Regions from separate parts of the Actinoplanes sp. NPDC023936 genome, predicted to be linked through region 2. Evidence: predicted binding sites of a transcription regulator. Region 2 holds the regulator's gene; each other region holds the start of a gene.

Region 1 (6,638 bases), on a different contig from region 2:
CCGGCTGCTGGCGGGTGTGCACCACCCGACGGCCGGCAGCGTCACGGTGGGGGACGTGTCGGTGGCGGCGCTGCCGCCGGAGCGGCTGCGCGCCGAGGTCGCGCTGGTGACCCAGGAACATCACATCTTCATCGGCACGCTGCGGGAGAACGTCGCGCTGGTGCGCCCCGGCGTCCCCGAGGGCGAGGTACGGGCGGCGCTGGCCGCCGTGCACGCCCTGGACTGGGTCGACGCCCTGCCGGACGGCATGGCGACGGTGGTGGGCGCCGGCGGGTTGCCGCTCTCGCCGGCGCAGGCCCAGCAGGTCGCGCTCGCCCGGCTGATCCTGGCCGATCCGCACACGCTGGTGCTCGACGAGGCGACCGCGCTGCTCGACCCGCGGGCGGCCCGCGATCTGGAGCAGAGCCTCGCGGCGGTGGTGCGCGGGCGGACCGTGGTGGCGATCGCGCACCGGCTCTTCTCGGCGCACGACGCGGACCGGGTCGCGGTCGTGGAGGACGGGATGATCACCGAACTGGGGTCGCACGACGAGCTGCTGGCGGCCGACGGGGCGTACGCGGCTCTGTGGCGCTCCTGGCAGGGCCAGCCGGAAAAGGGCTCCTGGCAGGGCCAGCCGGAAAAGGAAGAAGGGCGCACCGCAGGTGCGCCCTTCCACGTTCGCTGACCGGTCAGAAGCCCGGGCCGTGCTGGTGGCCGTGGCCACCGTGGCTGTGCCCGTGACCGCCACCGGCGGCGGCCGGGGCCGCCTCGGCCGGCTTCTCCACCACGAGGCTCTCCGTGGTGAGCAGCAGGCCGGCGATCGAGACGGCGTTGGAGACCGCGTTACGGGTCACCTTCACCGGGTCGATGATGCCGGCCGCGGCCAGGTCGACGTACTCGTCGGTGGCCGCGTTGAGGCCGTGGCCCCAGCCCAGCTCGGCGACCTTGCCGACCACGACGTAACCGTCGTGCCCGGCGTTCTGCGCGATCCAGCGCAGCGGCTCCACCAGCGACTTGCGCACGATGGAGACACCGATGGCCTCCTCGCCGGTCAGGCCGAGGTCACCGTCGAGCTCCTTGGAGACCTGCGCGAGAGCGGCGCCGCCACCGGGGACGGTGCCTTCCTCGACAGCCGCCTTGGTCGCCGCGATGGCGTCCTCGATGCGGTGCTTGCGCTCCTTCATCTCGACCTCGGTGGCCGCGCCGACCTTGATCACCGCAATGCCGCCGCCGAGCTTCGCGAGACGCTCCTGGAGCTTCTCCCGGTCCCAGTCGGAGTCGGACGCCTCGATCTCCTTGCGGATCTGGGCGACCCGGTCGGTGACGTCGGCCTTGTTGCCACCGCCGTCGACGATCGTGGTGTTCTCCTTGTCGACGACGATCCGCCGGGCGCTGCCCAGCGACTCGATGCCGACCTGGTCGAGCTTGTAGCCGAGCTCGGGGGCGATCAGCTCGCCACCGGTCGCGATCGCGAGGTCCTGCAGGATCGCCTTGCGGCGGTCACCGAAGCCCGGAGCCTTCACCGCGGCGACCTTGATGGTCTTGCGGAGCGCGTTCACCACGAGGGTGGAGAGGGCCTGGCCCTCGACGTCCTCGGCGACGATCAGCAGCGGCTTGCCGGCCTGCAGCACCTTCTCCAGCAGCGGGAGCAGCTCCTCGATGCTGGAGATCTTCTGCGTGGTCAGCAGGATGAACGCGTCCTCGAGGACGACCTCCTGCGACTCCGCGTCGGTCACGAAGTTCGGCGAGATGAAGCCCTTGTCGAACTGCAGACCCTCGGTGACCTCGAGCTCGGTCAGCATGGCCGAGCCCTCCTCGACGGTGATGACACCGTCGCGGCCGACCCGGTCCATCGCCTCGGCGATCAGCTCGCCGATGGTGGCGTCCTGGGCCGAGATGGTGGCCACGTTCGCGATCGCCTTGTGGTCGGCGACCTCGACGGCCTTGGCCAGCAGCGCCTTGGACACGACCTCGCTGGCCTTGTCCATGCCCCGCTTGAGGCCGATCGGGTTGGCGCCCGCAGTCACGTTGCGCAGGCCCTCGCGGACCAGCGCCTGCGCGAGCACGGTCGCGGTGGTGGTCCCGTCGCCGGCGACGTCGTTGGTCTTCGTCGCCACCTCCTTGACGAGCTGCGCGCCAAGGTTCTCGTACGGGTCGGTGAGCTCGATCTCCTTGGCGATGGTCACACCATCGTTGGTGATCGTGGGAGCACCGAACTTCTTGTCCAGGACGACGTTGCGACCGCGCGGCCCGAGGGTGACCTTGACCGTGTCGGCGAGCGTGTTGACCCCGTGCTCCAGGAGGTGCCGGGCGTCGTCAGAGAAACTGAGAATCTTCGCCATCTATGGTCCCTTCACGCACCAGCGCCCTGCCCCGAGTCATCGGAACAGGGCGCTGGCGCAATCAGTCAGGTCTTACTTCTCGATGACCGCGAGGACGTCGCGGGCGGAGAGCACCAGGTACTCCTCGCCGGCGTACTTGACCTCGGTGCCGCCGTACTTCGAGTAGAGGACCACGTCGCCGACCTTGACGTCGAGCGGAACGCGGTTGCCCTTGTCGTCGATCCGGCCGGGGCCGACAGCGAGGACGGTGCCCTCCTGCGGCTTCTCCTTGGCGGTGTCGGGGATCACGATGCCGGAAGCGGTCGTGGTCTCAGCCTCGTTCGCCTGGACCACGATGCGGTCCTCGAGCGGCTTGATCGCAACCTTGGTCGCGGTAGTCACGGGCATACCCTCCTGGGTACAGGTTTCGCCGGCCATGAACCAGGCCGGTCTCATGCCTCATGCCACCGGGCGGGGCCGTCGTCGCGGGTGCCGGTCCGCCTGGCGCCTAACCGCACGGACGGGCCGGGCGGCTGGCACCCTCATGTTGAGAGTGCTAACCGGAGACTATTCCGGAACTAGCACTCCGTCAACCAGAGTGCCAGCCTGTCACGCCGGGGAGAATGCCTGTCGTGACCCCTGAGTTGCTGTCTCGTCTGCTGACCCCTGCCGGAGCCGAAGCCCTGGCCGTGGCGGCCGAGGTGGGTGATGCCGAGCCACTCGCCGCCGCCTCGGCCGTGCGCGCCCGGGGCATCGGCGCGGAACTCGCCGCAGCCGCCTTGACCCAGGCTAGTTTGCGCGGCCGCGCGGCATGCAAGTTCGGGCCGGACGCCACCCGGATGTTCTTCACCCGTCCGGGGCTGGAGCAGGCCACCCGGGCCGAGGTCGCCGCCCGGCGCGCGGCGCGTCTCGCCGCGGCGGGCGCCCGCTCGATGGCGGATCTCGGCTGCGGCCTCGGCGCCGACGCGATCGCCGCGGCCCGGCAGGGCATCCGGGTGCACGCTGTCGACGCCGATCCGCTGACCGCCGCTGTCGCCGCTGCCAACGCCGAGGCGCTCGGTCTGGCCGGCCTGATCACGGTGGAGTGCGCGGACGCCACGACGGTCGAGGTGGAGAAGTACGACGCGGTCTTCGCCGACCCGGCGCGGCGGCAGGCGGGTCGCGGCCGGGTGTTCGACCCGAAGTCCTACTCGCCGCCGTGGGACTTCGTGGCCGCGCTGCCGGACCGGGTGCCGCGGACCGCGCTGAAGCTGGCGCCCGGCATCGATCACGCGCTGCTGCCACCGGGCGCCGAGGGGGAGTGGGTCAGCGTCGGCGGCGATCTGGTCGAGGCGGCGTTCTGGTGCGGGCCGCTGGCGCGGGAGCCCCGGCGGGCGACGCTTCTCGCTGCGGGCGGCGTCAGCGAGCTGACCGGCTCCGGGGTCGAGGCCGCGCCGGTGGGGCCGGTCGGCGCGTACCTCTACGACCCGGACCCGGCGGTGGTCCGCTCGCACCTGGTGGCCGAGTTCGCCGCGACAGTGGGTGGCCGGCTGGGTGACCGGGAGATCGCCTACGTCTACACCGACGACCCGGTGGACACGCCGTTCGCCCGGCGGCTCGGTGTGACGGACGTGATGCCGTTCTCGCTGAAGAAGCTGCGGGCGCTGCTCCGCGAGCGGGGCATCGGCCGCCTGGAGATCCGCAAGCGCGGCTCGGCGCTCGTGCCCGACCAGCTGCGCAAGGACCTGCGGCTCTCCGGCCCGAACGGGGCCGGCCTGGTGCTGACCCGGGTCGACGGCGCGCCGGTGGTGCTGATCACTACGGCGGCCTGAACGAGTAGCCTGCCCGGCATGGCGAAGAAAGCGGCCGGCACGCCGGCCACCGTCTTGCTGGCCGCCGAGCGGGTTCCGCACACCCTGCATCCGTACGAGGTGTCGCCGGACGCCCCCAACTACGGCGCCCTGGTCGCCGAGTTCCTCGGTGCCCCGCCGGCCCGGGTCTTCAAGACGCTGATCGCCGAGGTCGACGGGAAGCTGGTGGTCGGCGTCGTGCCGGTGACCGGTGACCTGGACCTGAAAGCGCTCGGGCAGGCCGCCGGGGGCAAGCGCGCCGTCCTCGCCGACCGGACCGCCGCCGAGCGCAGCAGCGGGTACGTCCGGGGCGGCATCAGCCCGCTCGGGCAGCGCCGCCGACTCCTCACCGTGATCGACGACACGGCGTCCGCCCTCGACCTGATGTACGTCTCGGCGGGCCGCCGTGGCCTTCAGGTCTCCCTCGCGCCGGCCGATCTCATCCGCCTGACCAGCGCGACAGTGGCCCCGATCCGGGGCTGAAGCCGGGGCATCCTAGTCACCCGGGAGAAACGTCGGTTTCCCCGGTATCTGCAAACAGATCAACGCAGCGTCACCGTGTGTGTATCCGATGACGTTCTTGGCGGGCGTGAGTACGCCCTGGTAACCGCGCCGTGTTGCCGGATTGTTATCCCTCGTTACGAGATAGATCTTCATTGCGCCTTGTGTTCTCGGCCACCGCCGGAATACGTTGCCGGGCACAACAAACCGGTTCCTCATCCATCGGTCCCAGGGCGCCGTGCACCCCTCCGGCTGCGCATCAGCCCTGACAAATCCGAACCAAGGCCCCGGATTTACCCCCCGAAAGGACATAAGGAATGCGTAAGGGACTGTTCGCCCTTGCCGCGGTCGGCCTCCTGGCCACCGGAAGCATGGCCGCGTGTGGCAGCGACGAGGACGGCGGCGACGCCGGAAGCGGCAGCACGAGCGGCGCGTCGGCCGGCAAGGTCGGTGTGATCCTGCCGGACACCAAGAGCTCCGCGCGCTGGGCGACCGCCGACCTCAAGTACCTCACCGACGCCTTCAAGGCGGCCGGCGTGGAGGCCGACATCCAGAACGCGCAGGGTGACAAGGCCCGGTTCCAGACGATCGCGGACGGCATGATCTCCAGCGGCGTCAAGGTTCTGATGATCGTCAACCTGGACTCCGGCACCGGCAAGGCCGTGCTGGATCAGGCGAAGGCCACCGGCATCGCCACGATCGACTACGACCGCCTCACCCTCAACGGCGGCGCCGACTACTACGTGTCGTTCGACAACGTCGAGGTCGGCAAGCTGCAGGGTCAGGGTCTGATCGACTGCCTCACCGAGAAGAAGGCGACCAAGCCGGTCGTGGCGTACCTGAACGGTTCGCCGACCGACAACAACGCCACCCTCTTCAAGCAGGGCTACGACTCGGTCATCAAGCCCAAGTTCGACGCCAACGAGTACGTCAAGGGCCCGGACCAGGACGTTCCGGACTGGGACAACGTTCAGGGCGGCACGCTCTTCGAGCAGATGCTGACCACGAACAAGGACATCAAGGGTGTTCTCGCCGCCAACGACGGTCTCGGCAACGCGGCCATCCAGGTGCTGAAGAAGAACAAGCTGAACGGCCAGATCCCGGTCACCGGCCAGGACGCCACCGTCCAGGGTCTGCAGAACATCCTCGTCGGCGACCAGTGCATGACGGTCTACAAGGCCATCAAGGATGAGGCCGACGCGGCTGCCGAGCTGGCGATCGCGCTGGCGAAGGGCCAGGCGCCGACCTCGGCGACCGGTTCCGTCACCGACCCGGAGTCCAAGAAGGACGTCAAGTCCGTGCTGCTCAAGCCGCAGTCGATCACCAAGGCGAACGTCAAGGACGTCGTCGCGGACGGCTTCGTGACCAAGGAGGAGCTCTGCACCGCTGAGTTCGCCAAGGCCTGCACCGACGCGGGCATCAGCTGACGCTGACGCAACCGAGTGAGTCGTAACGGCTGAGGACGGCGCCGCCCACGCTCGCGTGGGCGGCGCCGGAATCGGTTGCGACACCCCTGGCGCAGGCGGCGGACACACGACGACGTGGTCGAGCCCCCGGCGAAACCGGTCACCTTACGAAGGAGAACCATCAGTGGCCGCGACACCCCTTCTGGAGCTGCGCGGGATCGACAAGAGCTTCGGTCCCGTCCAGGTCCTGCACGACGTCGGGCTGAGCGTCTATCCGGGCGAGGTCACCGCCCTGGTCGGCGACAACGGCGCCGGTAAGTCCACGCTGGTCAAATGCATCAGCGGCATCTACACGCACGACGCGGGCACGGTCGTCTTCGACGGCAAGGAGGTCGCGATCCACTCCCCGCGCGACGCCGCCGCCCTCGGCATCGAAGTCGTGTATCAGGACCTCGCGCTCTGCGACAACCTGGACATCGTCCAGAACATGTTCCTCGGCCGGGAGAAGAAGTCCGGGATCGTCCTCGACGAGGCGACGATGGAGGAGATGGCCGGCGAGACGCTGCGGAGCCTTTCGGTACGCACCGTCAAGTCCCTGCGCC
Region 2 (6,638 bases):
CCTGCCGACCACCTGGCCCCGGCGCGAACAGGACTGCCCGATCCTGGACGTCCGCGTCACGGACGGCGCGCTCACCTATGACGAGGACATCTTCATCGGATACCGCGCGTGGTTGCGCTCACCGGCCAGCCCACTCTTCACATTCGGTCACGGTCTGGGTTACACCACTTGGGGGTACGGGGACCTGACAGTCACCGAGAGTGAGGCGGTCGTGTCCGTTACCAACATCGGTGAACGCGCCGGTCGGGAGGTGGTCCAGATCTACCTGTCCTACACGGGCCCGGCGGGCGACACGGGCCCGGCGGGCGACACGGGCCCGGCAGGCGACACGGGCCCGGCGGGCGACGCGAGCTTGAACCACGGCGCGGGCCCGGCAGGCGGCGTGCCGGAGCGGCCGGAGCGCTGGCTCGCCGGGTTCGCCTCGGTGGCCGCCGCGCCGGGCGAGACGGTCACGGTGCGGGTACCGCTGCCGGAGCGGGCGTTCCAGGTATGGGACGACGGCTGGCGCACGATCCACGGCACCTACACCGTGACCGCGGCACACGCCCTCGACGAGCCCCGAGGTGCCACCACCCTGACGCTGAGCTGACGCCGGAAGGCGACGCGCGGATTGCCCCCGCGATCCGGACTCGCCAAGATCCGGCCACGGCCGAGCCGAGCCGTAGCTCCAGCCACGGCCGAACCGAGCCGTAGCTCCAGCCACGGCCGAACCGAGCCGTAGCTCCAGCCGGTAATGACGGCCTCATGACCTGCCCCAGCTACGGCTCGCGCGCCCGAGCCGTAGCTGGGGCATGGAATCCGCGCTTTTTTCATGCGCGAGCTACGGCCGGGCAGCGCGAGCCGTAGCTGGCGCATGTCATCAGGCTTGATTCCATGGCTGAGCGACGGCTCGCGGACCTGAGCCGTCGCTGAGGCAGGTTATCCGGCTGGCTGGTGGGCCGTCCGCGCGAGGATTGGGGTCAGGAGCACACGGGGCGGCTCCGGCACGTGGATGAAAGCACACCGAAGGCGTGCGTGTGCCCGCGTCTCGGTCCTGGCACATGTGGGAGTACACGATGGCGTTGTGTGTGCCCTCACCTTTCCTCGGCCGCAATCTTGGCAACTGACACCAAGCCCGGGGCGGATGACCCTGAGTTGCCAAGATCTGCGGCGGGGTGAGCGCGACGGCGGCGGCGGGCAGCGGGCGCGCGGTGGGCGGGTTACCAGCGGTGGAGGCGGGTGGCCAGGACTGCCAGCGCCGCCACCCCCGCCGTTGAGGTGCGGAGCACCGCGTCGCCCAAGCGGACCGGGGTGGCGCCTGAGTCGCGGAAAGTCTCCAGCTCGGCGTCGCTGATGCCGCCCTCGGGGCCCACCACCAGCACTATCTCGCCCTCGGCCGGCAAGGCGACCTGGGTCAGCCGCTCGGTCGCCTCCTCGTGCAGCACCAGCGCGGCTGCCGATTCGGACAGGCGGGACGCCACCTGTTTCGTCGAGCAGTCCGGGTCGCCGGCCACCACGGGCAGCCAGGAGCGGCGCGCCTGCTTGGCGGCTTCACGGGCGGTGGCGGCCCACTTGTCGCGGGCCTTGAAACCTCGGTCGCCGCGCCACTGGGCGACCGAGCGGGACGCCGCCCACGGGACGATCTCGTCCACGCCGGTCTCGGTCATCGCCTGGACGGCCAGCTCGCCGCGGTCGCCCTTGGCGATGCCCTGCACGACGACCAGCCGCGGGTCCGCCGCCGGATCCGCCCGCCGTTCGGTGATCGCGACGTCGACGCTTCCCTTGCCGACCGCGGTGACCTCGGCTCTCGCGGAGCCGCCCCGGCCGTCGGCGAGGATCAGGGACTCGCCTGCCCGGAGCCGCTGCACGGTGGCGGCATGGTGGCCCTCCGGCCCGTCCAGCGTGAACGTCGAACCGGTGGGCAGGCTCTCGACCAGAAACAGCGGCGCAGACACGCCCGAGACGCTACCCGCCCCTCGTCTGCTCCTGGTCAGCCCGGTTGCCCGGGACTGAGAGAAGAGGGGCGCAACCACTCACGCAGGCCGCCCGGCGCGGGGAGCGTCAGCGAACCCGCGCCGGGTCCTCGGCGGGAGCGACGGTCTTGACCCCCGCCCCGCTGCGAAAAACGTCTTTAATGTCCGTTGAAAGCGTCGCGCATCCGGGAGAAGAAGCCGCCCTGCTTGGAGAGCTCGGCAACGTCCTCGCCGCGGGTTTTCGCGAAGTCGCGGAGCATGCGCTCCTGGTCGACGGTGAGCTTGGTCGGCGTCTTGACGTCGAGGTGGACGAAGAGGTCGCCTCGGCCCTGGCCGCGCAGGTGCGGCACGCCCTTGCCGCGGATGCGGAGCGTGCTGGCGGGCTGGGTACCGGCCTTGACCTCGATGTTCTCCTCGCCGTCCAGGGTCTTGATGGTCATCCTGGTGCCGAGGGCCGCCGCGGTCATCGGGAGCGTGACGCGGCAGTGCAGGTCGTCGCCCTTGCGCGAGTAGACGTCGTGCGGACGCTCGTGGATCTCGACGTAGAGATCGCCGGCGGTGCCGCCGCCGGGGCCGACCTCGCCCTGCTGGGCCAGCCGGATGCGCATGCCGTCCTCGACGCCCGCCGGGATCTTCACGGTGAGGGAGCGGCGAGTCCTTATCCGGCCGTCACCGGCACAGGTCGGGCAGGGGGTCGGGATGACCGTGCCGTGACCCTGGCAGTTGGTGCAGGGGCGGGACGAGACCACCTGGCCCAGGAAGGTGCGCTGCACCGACTGGACCTCGCCGCGACCGGAGCAGACCTCACAGGTGGCGAGGTGCGTGCCGGGGGCGGTGCCGGCGCCGGAGCACTGGGTGCAGAGGACCGCGGTGTCGACGGTGATCGGCGCCTCGACGCCGAACGCGGTCTCCACCAGGTCGAGCTCCAGGCGCAGGATCGCGTCGGCGCCGGGGCGGGTCCGCGGGCGCGGGCCTCGGCCGCCACCGCCGGCCGCCGTGCCGAAGAACGCGTCCATGATGTCCTGGAAACCGACGAACGGTCCGGCGCCACCGGGGCCGGGGGCGCCGCCCCCACCGGGCGCGAGCGGGTCGCCGCCGAGGTCGACGATCTGACGCTTCTGCTCGTCCGAGAGAACCTCGTAGGCCGCGTTGATCTCTTTGAACTTCTCGTGCGCCTCGGGATCCGGGTTGACGTCGGGGTGGTACTGCCGAGCCAGTTTGCGGTAGGCGCGCTTGATCTCGTCGTCGGTGGCTTCCCGGCTGACGCCGAGAATTCCGTAGTAGTCCTTGGCCACGGGGTTTGGAGTCCTCAATGTCTGCGCGAATCCGTCAATTCTGTGCCAACAGGTCGCCAACGTACCGTGCCACTGCACGAACAGTAGCGATGGTGCCCGGGTAATCCATGCGAGTGGGCCCGAGAACACCGAGCCCACCAACGATCGTCGCACCCGGTCCGTAACCGCTGCTCACCACGGATGCGGACCGCAGATTGTCGATCTCGTTCTCGTCGCCGATCCGGACCCGGGTGGTGCTCGGCTCCAGGTCTCCGATCAGCTTCAGCAAGATGACCTCTTCCTCGAGGGCTTCGAGGACGGGGCGCAACGTGCCCTGGAAGTCCAGCACACCACCGCGGGTCAAATTGGCAGTACCGGCAAGGGCGAGGCGCTCCTCACTCCGCTCGACGAGCGTCTCGAGCAACACCGAGGCGAGACAGGCCATCGTCGGACGACGATCCGGAGCCGTCTCGTCGACGAGTTTCTGCACCAGGAGCGGGGTGTCGGCGAGTTTCTGACCGGCCAGCTTCTCGTTCACCCGGCGGCGCATCTCCCAGACGTCGTCCGGCGGGACGGGACCGGGCATCTCGACGAGCCGCTGCTCGACCCGCCCGGTGTCGGTGATCATCACGAGCGTGAGCCGGGTCGTGGAGATCGGCACCAGCTCGAGGTGACGGACCGCGGAGCGGGAGAGACTCGGGTACTGCACGACCGCGACCTGCCGGGTCAGCTGCGCCAGTAGCCGGACCGTGCGGTGCACCACGTCGTCCAGGTCGACGACGCCGACCATGAAACGCTCGATGGCGCGGCGCTCGGCCGGGCTCAGCGGCTTGATCCTGGTGAGCCGGTCGACGAAGAGACGGTAACCCGCGTCGGTGGGCACCCGGCCGGCACTGGTGTGCGGCTGCCGGATGTAGCCCTCCTCCTCGAGGACCGCCATGTCGTTGCGAACGGTGGCCGGGGAGACGCCCAGTTGGTGCCGCTCGACGAGAGCCTTGCTGCCGACCGGCTCGCGGGTCTCGACGTAGTCCTGGACGATTGCCCGGAGCACCTCGAGCTTGCGGTCATCGAGACTCATATGACCCCTCCCCCTGTTGGCACTCCCGAAGACAGAGTGCCAGTCTACGTCGCCCGCGGCGGCAACGCGATGATCGAAAGTACGTAGGGTTCTCAGATCTTGAGCGGCGGGGCGGGCACGACCGGGTCGATCGTCAGCCTTAGCGTGGACATATGACCGAACCTCCTCGCCCGCCTGAGGGAAATGACCCCTATGGCCAGGTTCCTCCGCCCGGGTATCAGCCCCCGCCCGGATATCAGCCTCCGCCTCCGCCCGGATACGGCCCGCCGCCCGGATATCCGCCGCCGCAGGACCCCGGATACCAGGGGCATGGGTACGGATACGGCGGCTACCAGCAGGGCCCGTCCAGCGAAGACCGCACCTGGATCGTGCTGACCCACTTCATCAGCGCCCTCGTCGCGTTCCTCAGCAGCGGTGTGCTCGGCTGGATCATGCCGCTGGTCAGCCTGCTCTCCCAGGGCTCCCGCTCGCCGGCCGTGCGCGCCGAAGCCGTGCAGGCGCTGAACTTCCAGATCCTCTGGTCCGTGCTCACGATCGTCGGCTGGGTCCTGACCTGCCTCCTGGTCGGCTGGCTCGTCATCGTGGTCACCTGGCTGATCGCCTGGATCGTTCCGCTGATCGCCGGCATCAAGGCGACGAGCGGGCAGCCGTTCCGTTACCCGATGAACGTCTCGATCATCAAATAACGTCGCGGATCACCGCGTCGGCCAGGAGCCGGCCCTTCAGGGTCAGCACCAGATGCCCCCGGTCGTGTGCGTCCTTGTCGAGCAATCCGCCGGCAAGGGCGCGCGCCGCCGCGGCCGCGTCCACCCGGTCGAGCGGGATGCCGTCACGCAGCCGGACCCGGAGCATCACGTCCTCCATGTGCCGGTCCTCCGCGGTGAGGATCTCCCGGGCCAGGCCCGGCGATTCGCCGCCGGCGAGCCTTTTGGCGTACGCGGACGGGTGCTTGACGTTCCACCACCGAACCCCGCCGACGTGGCTGTGCGCGCCCGGCCCCAGGCCCCACCAGTCGGCGCCGGTCCAATACAGCAGGTTGTGCCGGCACTCGCCGCCCTTCTTCGCCCAGTTCGAGACCTCGTACCACTCGAAGCCGGCCGCGGTGAGCGCCGCCTCGGCCGCCAGGTAGCGATCGGCCGCCACGTCGTCCTCCGGGAACGGCAGCTCGCCACGGCGCATCCGGGTGGCCATCCGGGTGCCGTCCTCGACGATCAGGGCGTAGGCGCTGACGTGGTCGACACCGGCCTCGATGACTGTCTTCAGCGATTTCTCGAAGTCGTCCGGGGTCTCGCCCGGAGTTCCGTAGATCAGGTCCAGGTTGACGTGCTCGAAACCCGCCTCCCGGGCCTCCAGCGCGGCCTGCGGCGCCCGGCCGGCCGTGTGCCTGCGGTCGAGGACGCGCAGCACGTTCTCGGCGGACGACTGCATGCCCAGCGAGATCCGGGTGAAGCCGGCGCTGCGCAGGGTCTTCAGGTAGGAAAGATCAACAGATTCCGGATTGGCCTCGGTCGTCACCTCGGCGTCGGACGCCAGGCCCCACGTCCGGTCGATGCCCTCCAGGATCCGGGCGAGATCGTCAGCGGGCAGCAACGTGGGTGTGCCACCCCCGACGAAGACGGTGTCGACCATCTTCGGCTGGACGACCTTCGCGGCGAGGGACAACTCACTCAGAACGGTCTCGGCGTACTCGTCGCGGCTCGCCCCACCACCCAGCTCACTCGCCGTGTACGTGTTGAAGTCGCAGTACCCGCAGCGGCTGGCACAGAAGGGGACGTGAACGTAGACGGCGAACCCGTTCTCGCCCACCCGTCCTGTCGCTTCAGCGGGAAGTGAGCCGTCGGTGGGTACGGGTTCGCCATCGGGGAGTGCGCCTGCCATCGCTCAAGCGTAGTTATGGTTCGGGCATGGATCCGGTCCGCACCCTGACTCTGGACAACCCTGCCAGCCGCAACGCGCTCTCCACCGCTGTGCTGCGCGGAATGCTCGACGACCTGGCCACGGCCGCCGCCGATCCGGCGTGCCGGGTGATCGTTCTCTCACACACCGGCCCGGTCTTCTGCTCGGGCGTCGACCTGAAGGAGACCGCCGAGGCGAAACCCGGCGACAAACTCCCCGCCGAGCTGCTCGCCGACGTGCTCGCCGTGCTCTGGGAGTTCCCGAAGCCGGTGGTGGCGCGGATCGCCGGTCCGGCCCGCGCCGGCGGTCTCGGCCTGATCGGCGCGGCCGACATCGCGGTCTGCTCGACCGATGCCACGTTCGCCTTCACCGAGGTGCGCCTCGGTGTGATCCCGGCCGTGATCAGCTCCACCGTGCTGCCCCGGCTGGCGCCTCGTG
Region 3 (6,638 bases), on a different contig from region 2:
CGGCACGCTCACCTATCGGTCGTCGCCCGGCAGCACCGGCCAGGACACGTTCACCTACGCCGTCACGGACGATCTGGGACGCACCGACACCGGCCTGGTGACCATCACGATCAACGGGCCGCCTGCGCCGGTCACCGACTCGGTGACCACGCCTTCCGGGACGCCCGTCGACATTCCGGCGACCGCCAACGACCTCGATCCGGAATCCGAGGCGCTGACGGTGGTCACGGTGGGCACGCCCGGGCACGGCACTGCCGCGATCAACGGGGACGGCACTGTCGGTTACGCGCCGGATCCGGCTTTCGCCGGGACCGACACCTTCCCGTACGAGGTACGCGACGTCACCGGCAACACCGCGACCGGAAGCATCTCCGTGGTGGTCGAGAACGCGCCGCCGATAGCCCGTCCGGACTCCTCGGCGGTGCTCACCGGCCGCAACGTCCTGATCGACGTGCTCGCCAACGACACCGACGCCAACATCGCGCAGACCCTGTCGATCAGCTCGGCGAGCGTGCCCGGCCACGGCGTCGCCTCCCTCTCCGGCGGACAGATCCGGTACGCCCCGACGGGGAACTGGACCGGCCAGGACACGTTCACCTACCAGGTCAGCGACGGCGCGGGCGGGCTCGGCTCGGCCACCGTCGACGTGACGGTCACCGACGGGCAGCCGATCGCGAACCCGGACCGGACGGCCACCGGGTACCGGACCGCGGCCACCGTGCCGGTGCTCGCCAACGACGCCGACCCGGCCGGAACCCTCGCCGTCGTCGCGGTGACCCAGCCGTCGCACGGCGTCGCCTCGTTCACCACTGCCGCGGTCCGCTACGTCCCGGCTGACGGGTTCAGCGGCACCGACACGTTCAGCTACAGCGCGGAGGACGACGCCGGGACCCGGGTGACCGGAACCGTCACGATCACGGTGGGCGCGCCGCCCGCCGTGCCGGACAGGTCGGCGGCCACCGGGCCCGGCGAGAGGGTCGGGATCACGCTGCCCGGCACCGATCGTCAGGGGCGCCCGGTCACGGTCACCGGGCTCGGCACGCCGGCACACGGCACGGTGGCGCTGAACGCGGACGGGACCGTGACGTACACGCCAAACCCGGGCTTCAGCGGGACCGACACGTTCACCTACACGGTGGTGGACGAGTACGGGAACCTGGCCGAGGCGACGATCGAGGTGAGGGTGGCCGCGGCTTCCGTACCGAACCCGTCGCCCAGCCCTCATCCCGCGCCCAGCTCTTCGCCGCCCAATTCTTCGCCGCCCAGCTCTTCGCCACCCGGCTCTTCGCGATCGCCCAGCTCGTCCCGGTCGCCCGGCGTCTCGCCGACCGTGGCTCCGAGCCCGACCGATCCGGATGACGGCCCCAATCGGGTCCCGCTCATCGGGCCGGACATCCAGGCCGTGACGGCCGGCGAGCAGGTCACCATCTGGCCGCTGCGCAACGACACCGACCCCGACGGCGACCCGATCTCGCTGATCGACGTCGGCCGGCCCGCACACGGCACCGCCACCGCATCGAGCGGGTCCCCGTCCGGTCTCGCGGCCGCCCGGAGCAGCACCGACAAGATCGTCTACATCCCGGCGCCGGGCTTCGCGAGCGGCACCGACAGCTTCACCTACACGATCGGCGACGACCGGGGCGGCACCGCGACCGGCACCATCACCGTCCGGGTCGTCGCGGCCGCGGACCCTCTGCCGGTCACCGGCCACGACCTGATGTCGCTGGCCCGGATCGGCACGGCGGTGATCCTGACCGGAACCGGCCTCTACATCCTCAGCACGCCCCCGGCCCGGAAGCCCCGTTCCCCCGCCGGCTAGCGACCGACCCCCGCCGGCGCACGACCGACCCCCGCCGGCGCGCTGTCCCTGCCGGCTTGCGGTCCCCGCCGGCTTGCGGTCCCCGCCGGCTGAGGGCAGCGAAAAGGGCGGCCCGCCGAAGCGGACCGCCCTTTCCTACGACTGGACTCAGAAGTCCATGTCACCGCCGCCCGGGGCGCCGGCCGGAGCCGGGTTCTTCTCGGGCTTGTCGGCCACGACGGCCTCGGTGGTGAGGAACAGCGCGGCGATCGACGCGGCGTTCTGCAGCGCCGAACGGGTGACCTTGGCCGGGTCGATGATGCCCGCGGCCAGCAGGTCCACGTACTCACCGGTCGCGGCGTTGAGGCCGTGACCCGCGGCGAGGTTGCGGACCTTCTCCACCACGACGCCGCCCTCGAGGCCGGCGTTCACGGCGATCTGACGCAGCGGGGCGTCGAGCGCGACCTTGACGATGTTGGCGCCAGTGGCCTCGTCGCCGACCAGGTCCAGCTTGTCGAACGCGGTCTTGCCGGCCTGCACGAGCGCGACGCCACCACCGGGGACGATGCCCTCCTCGACGGCCGCCTTCGCGTTGCGAACGGCGTCCTCGATGCGGTGCTTGCGCTCCTTGAGCTCGACCTCGGTGGCCGCGCCGACCTTGATGACCGCAACGCCGCCGGCCAGCTTGGCCAGGCGCTCCTGCAGCTTCTCACGGTCGTAGTCGGAGTCCGAGCGCTCGATCTCGGCGCGGATCTGGTTGACCCGGCCCTGGATCTGCTCGCCGTTGCCGGCGCCGTCCACGACGGTGGTCTCGTCCTTGGTGATGACGACCTTGCGGGCCTGACCCAGCAGGGACAGGTCAGCGGCGTCGAGCTTGAGGCCGACCTCTTCGCTGATGACGGCGCCACCGGTCAGGATGGCGATGTCCTCCAGCATGGCCTTGCGGCGGTCACCGAAGCCGGGGGCCTTGACGGCGACCGACTTGAAGGTGCCACGGACCTTGTTGACGACCAGGGTGGCCAGGGCCTCGCCCTCGACGTCCTCGGCGATGATGACCAGCGGCTTGCCGGACTGCATGACCTTCTCGAGGATCGGCAGCAGGTCCTTGACCGCGGAGATCTTGCTGTTCGCGATGAGGATGTAGGGGTCGTCGAAGACGGCCTCCATCCGCTCGGCGTCGGTCATGAAGTAGGCCGAGATGTAGCCCTTGTCGAAGCGCATACCCTCGGTGAGCTCGAGCTCGAGGCCGAAGGTGTTGCTCTCCTCGACGGTGATGACGCCTTCCTTGCCGACCTTGTCCATGGCCTCGGCGATGATCTCGCCGACCGTGGAGTCACCGGCGGAGATGGACGCGGTGGAGGCGATCTGCTCCTTGGTCTCCACGTCCTTGGCGAGCTGCTGCAGGCCCTCGGAGACGCTGGCGACAGCAGCCTCGATGCCCCGCTTCAGGGCCATCGGGTTCGCGCCCGCGGCCACGTTGCGGAGGCCTTCACGGACCAGCGCCTGGGCGAGGACGGTCGCGGTCGTCGTGCCGTCACCGGCGACGTCGTCCGTCTTCTTCGCGACCTCCTTGACCAGCTCAGCGCCGATCTTCTCGAAGGTGTCCTCGAGCTCGATCTCCTTGGCGATGGATACACCATCGTTGGTGATCGTGGGGGCGCCCCACTTCTTCTCGAGAACGACGTTGCGACCCTTGGGGCCGAGCGTCACCTTGACCGCGTCAGCGAGCTGGTTCATGCCCCGCTCGAGGCCCCGACGAGCCTCCTCGTCGAATGCGATGATCTTGGCCATACGGCGTTGTCCTCCCGGACATCCGCGGTGCCGGGCCTCGTCGGCCCCGCTCTCCGCACGTTGAGGAAGTCTGCGGACGTCACCACCTGGCGATGTGACGTCCTCAGGCCGAGCCGGATAGCCCGCGACGACCGGTTTCGTGTCGCAGCGCCGATGGCAGCGCAACGACCGGAACCCCACCGTCCCGACCTGTTGGCACTCACAAGCCGCGAGTGCCAATCACTTGTTTAGCACTCCCCGGTACCGAGTGCAAGAAACACCATCTTCTCGCGAAACCTCCGGACCGGCCCGGTATTCCGATAAGGATCTTGAAAGCGCAGGTCAGGGTTGCCCGGGCGGGGACCGGCGGGTATGGAGGACGTCATGGACAACTGGACCGTACGCCGGGTCACACCAGAAGACGCGGGACGGATGCGAGCGCTGCGCCTGGAGATGCTCGCGGACAGCCCGCTCGCCTTCCTGGAGACGCTCGCCCAGGCCGCGGCCCGGCCGCACGAGAGCTTCCGCCACCGGATCCGGCAGTCCTCCTCCGGGCCGGAGACGGCCCAGTTCATCGCCGAGCCGCCCGGCGAGCCGTTCATCGGGCACGCCGGCGGGACCGTGCTGCCCGACGAGCCGCACTGCACCGTCGTCTTCGCGGTCTACGTGACGCCCGCCCACCGGGGCGGCAAGGTGCTCGCCCAGCTCGTCGACGCGGTGGCGGACTGGTCGCTCGCGTCCGGGCGGAACGAACTGATGCTGGAGGTCGTGGTCGGCAACGAGCGGGCCGTCCGGGCGTACCAGAAATTGGGTTTTGCCGACACCGGTGTGCGCCTGCCGCATCCCACCGTTCCGGTGCTCACCGAGCTGCAGATGCGCCGGCGGATCTGATGAAGCCGCGGACCCGCACCGTGCTGACCGCCGTGAACGGCACCACCGCGGCGGGCCTGCTGATCGCGAAACTCACCGGCACCACGATCAAGCGGGGCCCGGACGGCATCCTGATCGCCGAGGGCTACCGGTTCCGGAAACCGCCGGCCTCCTGCTTCACCATCGGCTCAGTGATCATCACGAAGAGATCCGCGGAGTGGTTGCTGGACTCCCGGCGCGCGCGCCTGCTGGCCCACGAGAGCAGACACGCCAGTCAGTACGCCGTGCTCGGCCCGCTCTTCTGGCCGGCGTACTGGGTCGCCTGCGCGTGGTCGATCACGCTGACCAAGTCGTTCGGGGCGCGCAATTACTTCGAGAAGAGGGCCGGGCTCGCCGACGGGAACTACCCCGAATTCGAGCCGCTGCGACAGTGGATCCGGCGGGTCCTCCGCCAGGAGTGAGTTTGGTCGGGAGGACGGACGCACAGCGCCTCCGGCACGAAGCCATGTGGGTCAGCGCTGGATCGTTGGGTCCCTCGGAGATTGTCGCCAATGTCCAGGTGAGGGGCCGCTTACGGCGTCGCGTCCTCCCGCGTAGAGCATCCTGCCCATCCGGAGATCGGATCGCAAGTCCTCCGAGGAGGGATTTTCAACAACCGGCAGAGATGCGGTTACTCAGCGTCATCCGAGCAGGCCGGCCTCGCGGGCTCCCTTGAGCGACGGCTTGATCGTGTGAGTCGGTCCAACCTGGCCGGCGATCGCGTCCAGAGTCTTCAGGCCCTCGCCGGTGTTGTAGACGACCGTCTCCTTGGCCGGATCGAGCTTCCCGCTCTCCACCAACTTCTTCAGTACGGCCACAGTGGTGCCACCGGCCGTCTCGGCGAAGATGCCAGTGGTCTCGGCGAGCAGCCGGATGCCGGCGCGGATCTCCTCGTCGTCGGCGTAGTCCATCCAGCCGCCGGTGCGCTTCACGGCCTCGATCGCGTACGGCCCGGCGGCCGGGTCGCCGATGTTCAGCGACTTCGCGATACCGGTCGGCTTCACCGGCGTGATCACGTCGGTGTCGTTGTGCAGCGCGGTCGCGATCGGGTTGCAGCCGGCCGACTGCGCGCCGAACACCGTCCAGCCGCCCTCCGGCGCCTCCACCAGTCCGATCTCGACAAGCTCGCTGAACGCCTTGTCAATCTTGGTGAGCAGCTCACCGGACGCCATCGGGATGACCACCTGCGCCGGGATACGCCAGCCCAGCTGTTCCGCCACCTCGTACCCCAGGGTCTTGGAACCCTCGGCGTAGAACGGGCGCACGTTCACGTTCACGAACGCGGTGTCCTCGAACTCGTCGGTCTCCACCAGCTCGCTGCAGAGCCGGTTGACGTCGTCGTACGAGCCCTCGATCGCGACCAGCTCACCGCCGTAGACAGCGGTCGTCACGATCTTGCCTTGCTCCAGGTCGGACGGGATGAACACGATGCTCGGCACACCGGCACGGGCCGCGTGCGCCGCCACCGAGTTCGCCAGGTTACCGGTCGAGGCGCAGGAGAACCGGTTGAAGCCCAGCTCCTTGGCCGCGGTCAGGGCCACCGAGACGACCCGGTCCTTGAAGGAGTGCGTCGGGTTCTGCGAGTCGTCCTTCACCCACAGCGGCGCGGTCAGGCCGATCGCGGCGGCCAGCGCCGGCGCGGAGACCAGCGGGGTCAGGCCGGGGTCGAGAGTCACCCGGGTGGCCGGGTCCTGCCCGGCCGGGAGCAGCGCCGCGTAGCGCCAGATGTTCTGCGGGCCCGCCTCGATCTCGGCCCGGGTCACCCGCGCGAGAGCCGCCTCGTCGTAGGCGACCTCGAGCGGGCCGAAACACTCGTAACAGGCGTGCTGTGCGGCGAGCGGGTACTCCGCGGAGCAGGCGCGGCACACCAGGCCGCGAGCCGGGGAGGTGGTGGAGGTGGTAGCGGTGGGTGCGCTGACGGCAGACGTCATCGAGGCCTTCCTCTCATCTTTCCCCGCGGCGACCTGCCGGAACGGGGACGGAATTAGCACCTGCCGAGCTGGTGGGCCTCGTCATCGAGACACGCGCGGTGGTTGCCGGGGCTTCATCGGGCCGTTCCCTCTGCCCCTCTGGATGAGGTATTCAGTTGTTTCCCGAAGCTTACGACGAGAGACCGAGATCTCCACCACGAGTTCCCGAGGTGTGAGCGACTTCCCTCCGC

What was found. The regulator HrcA, encoded in region 2, represses chaperone genes, less so after heat shock. The targets are predictions, from matches to a motif close to GGTTNGCACNCTCNNNNNGAGNGTGCNAACC.
Region 1: groES (co-chaperone GroES) is a predicted target of HrcA. The motif match lies at 2,832-2,862, and genes of this name have one in related genera.
Region 3: groL (chaperonin GroEL) is a predicted target of HrcA. The motif match lies at 3,780-3,810, and genes of this name have one in related genera.

What each region holds. Positions count from the first base shown of each region.
Region 1 covers NZ_JBEZZR010000006.1:276,210-282,847, reverse strand. Annotated here, with positions in the region: gene AB0F72_RS11615 (ABC transporter ATP-binding protein) at 1-664, shown strand, start outside; gene groL (chaperonin GroEL) at 669-2,321, opposite strand; gene groES (co-chaperone GroES) at 2,394-2,708, opposite strand; gene AB0F72_RS11600 (class I SAM-dependent methyltransferase) at 2,924-4,111, shown strand; gene ybaK (Cys-tRNA(Pro) deacylase) at 4,130-4,612, shown strand; gene AB0F72_RS11590 (substrate-binding domain-containing protein) at 4,948-6,057, shown strand; gene AB0F72_RS11585 (ATP-binding cassette domain-containing protein) at 6,221-6,638, shown strand, end outside.
Region 2 covers NZ_JBEZZR010000042.1:16,903-23,540, forward strand. Annotated here, with positions in the region: gene AB0F72_RS35505 (glycoside hydrolase family 3 C-terminal domain-containing protein) at 1-589, shown strand, start outside; gene AB0F72_RS35510 (16S rRNA (uracil(1498)-N(3))-methyltransferase) at 1,200-1,934, opposite strand; gene dnaJ (molecular chaperone DnaJ) at 2,111-3,247, opposite strand; gene hrcA (heat-inducible transcriptional repressor HrcA) at 3,282-4,304, opposite strand; gene AB0F72_RS35525 (DUF4870 domain-containing protein) at 4,457-4,990, shown strand; gene hemW (radical SAM family heme chaperone HemW) at 4,983-6,182, opposite strand; gene AB0F72_RS35535 (enoyl-CoA hydratase-related protein) at 6,209-6,638, shown strand, end outside.
Region 3 covers NZ_JBEZZR010000010.1:58,245-64,882, reverse strand. Annotated here, with positions in the region: gene AB0F72_RS15890 (Ig-like domain-containing protein) at 1-1,819, shown strand, start outside; gene groL (chaperonin GroEL) at 1,967-3,589, opposite strand; gene AB0F72_RS15880 (GNAT family N-acetyltransferase) at 3,953-4,459, shown strand; gene AB0F72_RS15875 (hypothetical protein) at 4,459-4,899, shown strand; gene thrC (threonine synthase) at 5,119-6,408, opposite strand; SAM riboswitch class I at 6,419-6,557, opposite strand.